2 regions of the Exiguobacterium sp. N4-1P genome follow, and region 1 is predicted to be linked to the other one. Evidence: a T-box and tRNA genes for the amino acid it is inferred to sense, from the RefSeq annotation. Region 1 holds a T-box; the other holds one or more tRNA genes.
The links. The T-box of region 1 lies ahead of alaS (alanine--tRNA ligase). A T-box ahead of a tRNA ligase gene usually reads a tRNA of that ligase, here a tRNA-Ala.
Positions count from the first base shown of each region.

Region 1 (3,432 bases):
GCGACGATCTTAACGGCAATCGGTCAGCTCGAAGAACGTTTCGGAATGGAATATGCGACGCAACAACGAGAAGCGATTGAACTGGCCGTCAAAGCACCATTGATGGTCTTGACCGGTGGACCGGGAACCGGTAAAACGACGGTCATCAAAGGAATCTTACATGCCTTACAAGAAATCCATGATTGGCCGCTCGAAAAAAGTCAAGTCAAATCAGGTGATGTGTATCCGTACGTTCTCGTCGCACCGACCGGGCGTGCTGCAAAACGATTGTCGGAAGCGACCGATGTTCCGGCGATGACAATTCATCGGCTGTTGAAATACGACGGCTCAAATTTTCAATTGAATGAAGATCAACCAATCACCGGAAAAGTGTTGATCATCGATGAATCATCGATGATTGATATCTACCTCTTGTCGAGTCTCCTTCGCGCCGTGCCGAACGGGATGAAAATCTTGTTCGTTGGTGACCGGGATCAACTGCCGTCGGTCGGTCCGGGACAAGTTTTGGCTGATTTAATGGATACGGACGGGATTCCGGTCGTACGACTCAATGTCGTACACCGTCAAGCGGAGGATTCGTCGATTTTACGATTGGCTCATGATTTGAAAAATCGGGTCACATCAGCTGATTTATTGGCACCGTTATCGGACCGCCGTTTTTATTCACTTGCTCCGCAGGAATCATTACGCGGGATTGCCGCCTTCGCTGAAAAAGCGTTAGCAAAAGGCTACTCGAAGTTCGACGTCCAAGTCCTCGCCCCGACATATCGCGGACAAGTCGGGATTGATGAACTCAATCTCGCGCTGCAAAATGTCTACAATCCGGAAGCACCGAAAAAACGGGAAGTGAAGCAAGGGAATCGGCTGTACCGGAGTGGAGATAAGATTCTTCAGCTCGTCAACAATGCGGAAGAAAATGTCTACAATGGTGATATCGGCGAAATCGTCAACATCTTTTTTGCGAAAGAAAACGTCGATAAAGTCGATAAAATTATCGCGCGGTTCGACCAGACGGAAGTCGAATACAATCGCAGTGACTGGGACCAATTCACACATGCCTATGCGATCACGATCCATAAAGCCCAAGGGTCGGAGTTTCCGATCGTTCTGATGCCGGTCTTCTTTACGGGCGCCTTTAAGCATTCGAGAAACTTAATTTATACGGCCGTGACCCGTGCGAAAACAAGTTTGTTGTTGTTCGGAGATCCACGCGCCTTTCACAAGGCATCACAAGAAGAAGAACCTCGTCGACGGACGCGGTTGATTGAACGTCTGGGTGGTGCGACAAAGACTTGACGGAATACGTTGGATAGGTAATAATCACGTTAGATGAATGGACGCAAAACGTTGATAGAAGATAAGTAGAGTGATGCAATCATGACGAAGAGAGAGATGGATTTGCTGCAACCATCTCCATGATGAATCATTTGAAGCTCCTTCTTGAGTCGAGTGAAAACACTTGCGGTTAATCCCCGTTATTGGATTTTTCGAGGTAACATCCGTAACAGAGGATGTTGCGAACGAGGGTGGTACCACGAGAGCGATGCTTTCGTCCCTTTCCTAGGGGATGATGCATCGTTTTTTTTGCGTTCAGGATGAACTTATTAATTAATTGGGGGTATTTTCGATGAAACCATTAAAACCGTTGACTGGCGCACAAATCCGTCAGATGTATCTCGACTTTTTCCAATCGAAAGGTCACGCTGTGGAACCGAGTGCTTCTCTCGTACCAGTGGAAGATCCAACATTGCTTTGGATTAACTCAGGTGTCGCGACATTAAAAAAATATTTTGATGGACGTGTCATCCCAGACAATCCACGAATCGTCAATGCACAAAAATCGATCCGGACGAACGATATCGAAAACGTCGGTAAAACGGCACGTCACCATACGTTTTTTGAAATGCTCGGTAACTTTTCAGTCGGTGATTACTTCCGTGAAGATGCGATCAAATGGGGCTGGGAACTCTTAACGAGTGACGAGTGGTACGGTCTAGATCCAGAGTACTTGTCTGTTACGATCCATCCGGAAGACGATGCGGCACGCCAAATCTGGCTTGAGCTCGGTGTTCCGGCTGAACGGATCATTCCGCTCGAAGATAACTTCTGGGAAATCGGTGAAGGTCCATCTGGTCCGAACACGGAAATTTTCTTTGATCGTGGTCCAGACTTCGGTGACGACCCGAACGATTCAGAACTCTACCCGGGTGGCGAAAATGAACGTTATCTTGAAATCTGGAACATCGTTTTCAGTCAGTATAACCATGATGGAAACGGGAACTACACAGAACTTCCACGCAAAAACATTGATACAGGAATGGGTCTCGAACGGATGGCTAGTGTCTTACAAAACGTGCCGACGAACTTCGATACGGACTTGTTCATGCCGATCATCCATAAGACGGAAGAAATGAGTGGTAAAAAATACCGTGATGACGCGAAGCTGGATGTAGCATTCAAAGTCATCGCTGATCATATCCGAACAGTTTCGTTTGCGATTGGCGACGGCGCATTGCCATCGAACGAAGGACGCGGGTATGTCCTCCGTCGTTTACTTCGCCGGGCAGTCCGCTATGCGAAGATGCTTGGAATCGAACGTCCGTTCATGTACGAGCTCGTGGATACGGTCGGTGGCGTCATGGTTGACTTTTACCCACAAGTTCCAGAGAAGGCGGACTTCATCAAACGTGTCATCAAGAATGAAGAAGAACGTTTCCATGAAACATTACAAGATGGTCTCGCGATTTTAAATACGGTCGCTCAGACGGCTAAAAATAATGGAGAGCATACGATTAGTGGGGAAGATGCATTCCGTCTTTACGACACGTACGGTTTCCCCCTCGAATTGACAGTCGAATATGCAGAAGATCATCAAATGGCAGTTGACGAAGAAGGCTTTAAACGGGCGATGGATGAGCAACGTAAGCGGGCCCGTGCGGCACGTGAAGATGGCGGATCGATGCAACAGCAATCTGAAGTTCTTGCGACATTGACGGTACCAAGCCGGTTCGTCGGTTATACGGATGTGAAGACGGATGCAACGATCGTCGCATTGCTTCATGATGGAGAACATGTCACGGAAGTCGCGGCAGGCGAACAGGCACAAGTCATTTTAGACATCACGCCGTTTTATGCTGAGAGCGGTGGTGAAGTCGCGGATACAGGAACGATTGAAGGAAAAGATTTCGTCTTAGACGTCAAAGACGTACAAAAAGCACCGAACGGTCAAAACTTGCATACGGTCATCGTTCGGACGGGGATTGCACTCGCGGACGCTTCAGTCATCGCAGAAGTCGAAGGCGCAGCACGTAAAGCCATTACGAAAAACCATACAGCAACACACTTGTTGCATAAAGCACTAAAAGATACACTCGGCACGCACGTCAATCAAGCAGGATCACTCGTGTCAGCAGATCGTCTCCGCTTTGACTT
Region 1 covers NZ_CP022236.1:1,957,067-1,960,498, reverse strand. Annotated here, with positions in the region: gene A0126_RS10220 (SF1B family DNA helicase RecD2) at 1-1,296, shown strand, start outside; T-box leader at 1,339-1,560, shown strand; gene alaS (alanine--tRNA ligase) at 1,628-3,432, shown strand, end outside.

Region 2 (3,432 bases), 700 kb from region 1:
CATCGTCTGCCTCCTCGTTACATCCCGATTCCTTCGCCCGTCGGATGACGGTGTTCGATTCCTTTTCGGTTCGGTGTCTCAAGCAAATCCATTTTATCGAGCTTCGCTACCGTCCGGTCCGTCCACTTTTGAAATTGCAGCATCCCTGAAATCCACAACATTAGCGGAAACAGATAGCCCCATTGTCCAAGGTGTGGGGCGACAACTGCGGCACCCGCAATAAAGACCGCTTCGAGTAAAGTGATCCCACCGAACAGCAGACCAAGTGGTCGCGCCTGTACCTTCGACCGAACTAACAGAACAGATTGGATCACTCGCTGCATGCCATTATAGGCGAGTAACGGCGTAAGAATCAAAAATCCAATTGCTGAATCCGTCAGGTGCCCGCTTCCGGAGAAGAACAGCACCGCAAAAAATACGCCCGCAATTACATACGTCCGGATTTGCCGGCTGATTTTTGTCCATTTTTGATACGTGCTTAAAGTGTTTCTCATCCGCTCACTCCTCTTGTGTGTTTCGCTTACTTACGGTAACGCTCAATCTCACGCATCGTGACGAATGCCGGATCCAGTTGTTTCGCTTGTTTGTTCAATCGGGACACAATCAAGTAGGCGACGATGATCGACACAAGAAAGACCGTAAAAGAAATACCGGCGTATTGTGGAAAAACAGTCCCCACATAAAGTGTAAGGATCGGGATGAACGAACCGATCATCGATACACGTGCCACTTTCAAGACAGTCTTTTTATAGACGTCCTTCGCGAGGCGTTGCTTTAAAATCCGCAGACGAATGATTTCTCTAAGTGCGTTAGCCAAACAGAATACCGTAATCGCAAATAAGGAGAACAGCCCTGTTTCCCGAAAACCCGGGATGAACCAACCAGCAAGCGCAAGCAGCAGAACCGGAACCGGCACCAGATGCTGAATCCTTTTTAATGGCGGTCCCAGTAATTTCAACCGTGTATTTTTTTCAATCAATGTACTCACCTTGTCACTCCTCCACTTCTTTAACATTCGCATGAATTTCTTTATCACTGACGAAGTCGGGATCGCCTGACCGGGCAATCTTTTTAAACAACCAATCCGTAACGTAATAGACCGGTGCGAGGATGATCAGCATCCAAAGGGCAATTTTCCAGATCGACATCTCTTTCGTCTCAAGTATCACGGTGTACAGCGAACCGTACAAGACGAATTGAATCCCGAGCCACAGCAACGATTGGTTCATCACTTGGTCGCTTGAGAGATAGCGCGCCAGGATTTTTCGTTTTTCGAGTCGAAACGGGAGATCAAACACGAGAAAGACAAGCGGTAACAGACTCAAGTACATGGTCGTGCTGAAGATTTCCGTAAACGTTCCTGCTGTCGCCATCAAGGCAGCGATGACCCAACTCTTATTCTGCAATTGATTTTTTTCGATATAAGCAACCGTCAACGCCTGTAATCGTTCCTCTCGGAGCGTTTGTTCCATCCTGAAATGCCCTCCCTCGTTTCAACTGTCTATACTGTCATATACTTACAGTTTACCAGTTATGTTTCAAAAAAAAAGAAACTTCCTTAAAAAAGGAGTTTCTAGGCTGAAACTTGAATGATGAGATAGATGACGCTATACGCAACAATTGCTAACGGAATCAGTGCCACACCAATCAACCAACCGTTCTTATCACGGATTCCGAGATACAGAACAAGACAGCCGACGATGAAGGCAATTAACGTCGTAAATGGATTCATAATGCTTCCCCCTCTTGATTACCTATTAAGAAATTTCCCATTCCCTCAAAAGGATAAACACAGAAAACGACTTCAATCGGTTCATCAACATTATCCAGGCTGTAAGCTTCTGTTTTGCCGCCACCACTATAACAAAAAACACCACTCGGCAAATGCCAAGTGATGTACATATGGAGACTATCGGGCTCGAACCGACGACCTTTTGGCTGCCAGCCAAACGCTCTCCCAGCTGAGCTAAGCCCCCTCATATTCTTGTAATCAGTATAAACCATATCGATTCACTTTTTCAATATAAAAAGAGCGCTTCCAAACAAAAACCTCTCCGTCGCCGAAACGACCGAGAGGAGACTGTTACTTATTCAACTCACGCATCAAATCCGCTTGCCGTTCAAGCTCCGCCTGTTGCTCAAGAATCAGTACTTTTTTGTACGTCCGGGCTGAAATCATGATGCTGATTTCATAGAGGACGAACAACGGTACCGAAATCATCAGATGTGACGTCACATCCGGTGGTGAGATTAAAGCCGCGATGACAAACAGCGCAAAGTACGCATATTTTCGATTTTTCCGCATGAACAATGGCGTCACGAGTCCAAGACGAGTCAAGAACATCGTCACGACCGGCAGTTGGAACAAGATACCGAACGGAATCGTCAGCCGGATTAAGAAACTGAAATAGTTTTCGACCCCGATGACTTGCTCGATGCCGAGCTCTTGCCCAAGTTCCGTCGATACTTTGAGTAGAAACGGAAGTAACCAAAAATAAGAGAACGCGATCCCGGACAAAAATAAGAAAAACGTGACCGGAATATACGTCAAGGTCGCTTTCTGTTCCTGTTCGAATAAACCGGGTCGGATGAACGCCCATAGCTGGTACATCCAAAATGGTGAAGCCAGGACGACCGCGATGATGAACGCTAAATTCAAGTACAACATCAGGGGATCGGCCACATTAAAGGCATTCAATCCGATGCCGAGCTCTTTCAGGTCCGACTGCAGAAATCGCACGAGCGGTCGGACGAGCGGAAAGGCCGCGGCGAACAAGACGACGACGATGATGAGTGACCAGACGATCCGCTTGCGCAACTCGTCTAGATGCGATGTCACACTCTGTTCTTGATCAATCGCCATAATTTAATCACTTCTCTTTCGATTCATCCTTTTTGTCTTTATCATCGTCCATGATGCCGTTTGTCGCACTCTTGAACTCTTTTAACGTCTGACCGGCAGCACGACCGAGCTCCGGTAACTTTTTCGGTCCGAAGATGATCAAGGCGACGGCACCGATTAAGGCGATACTTCCTGGTCCAATACCGAGTGTAAACGGGATTAAGTTTTCCATTATGATTTCACTCCTTCAGCTGATTGCGAATAATGCTTCATGAAATAAACTAGTGACTGCAACTCGATCGACAAATCGATGTGATGGACCCGAACATGGGCCGGTACGTTCAACCGCGCCGGTGTAAAGTTCAGGATTCCGGTCACACCATACTCAACTAACTCATCCGCTACTGACTGTGCGAACTGGGATGGGACCGTCAAGATGGCGACATCAACCTTGTTCGCTTCGATTTGCTCTTTCATGTCAGAGACATGATAGATAGGAACGTCTTGCGTCGTTGTTCCGACCTTGTTTTCGTCCGCATCAAACGCAACGACTATCCGAGTACTATTATTCTTTAAAAAGTTATAATTTG
Region 2 covers NZ_CP022236.1:2,657,885-2,661,316, forward strand. Annotated here, with positions in the region: gene A0126_RS13525 (hypothetical protein) at 1-3, opposite strand, end outside; gene A0126_RS13530 (hypothetical protein) at 18-494, opposite strand; gene A0126_RS13535 (hypothetical protein) at 521-988, opposite strand; gene A0126_RS13540 (hypothetical protein) at 993-1,472, opposite strand; gene A0126_RS19430 (hypothetical protein) at 1,574-1,732, opposite strand; tRNA gene A0126_RS13545 (tRNA-Ala) at 1,904-1,976, opposite strand; gene tatC (twin-arginine translocase subunit TatC) at 2,084-2,863, opposite strand; gene A0126_RS13555 (twin-arginine translocase TatA/TatE family subunit) at 2,871-3,074, opposite strand; gene A0126_RS13560 (redox-sensing transcriptional repressor Rex) at 3,074-3,432, opposite strand, start outside.
Region 2: it encodes a tRNA-Ala, which carries the amino acid that the T-box ahead of alaS (alanine--tRNA ligase) is inferred to sense. The anticodon was not compared.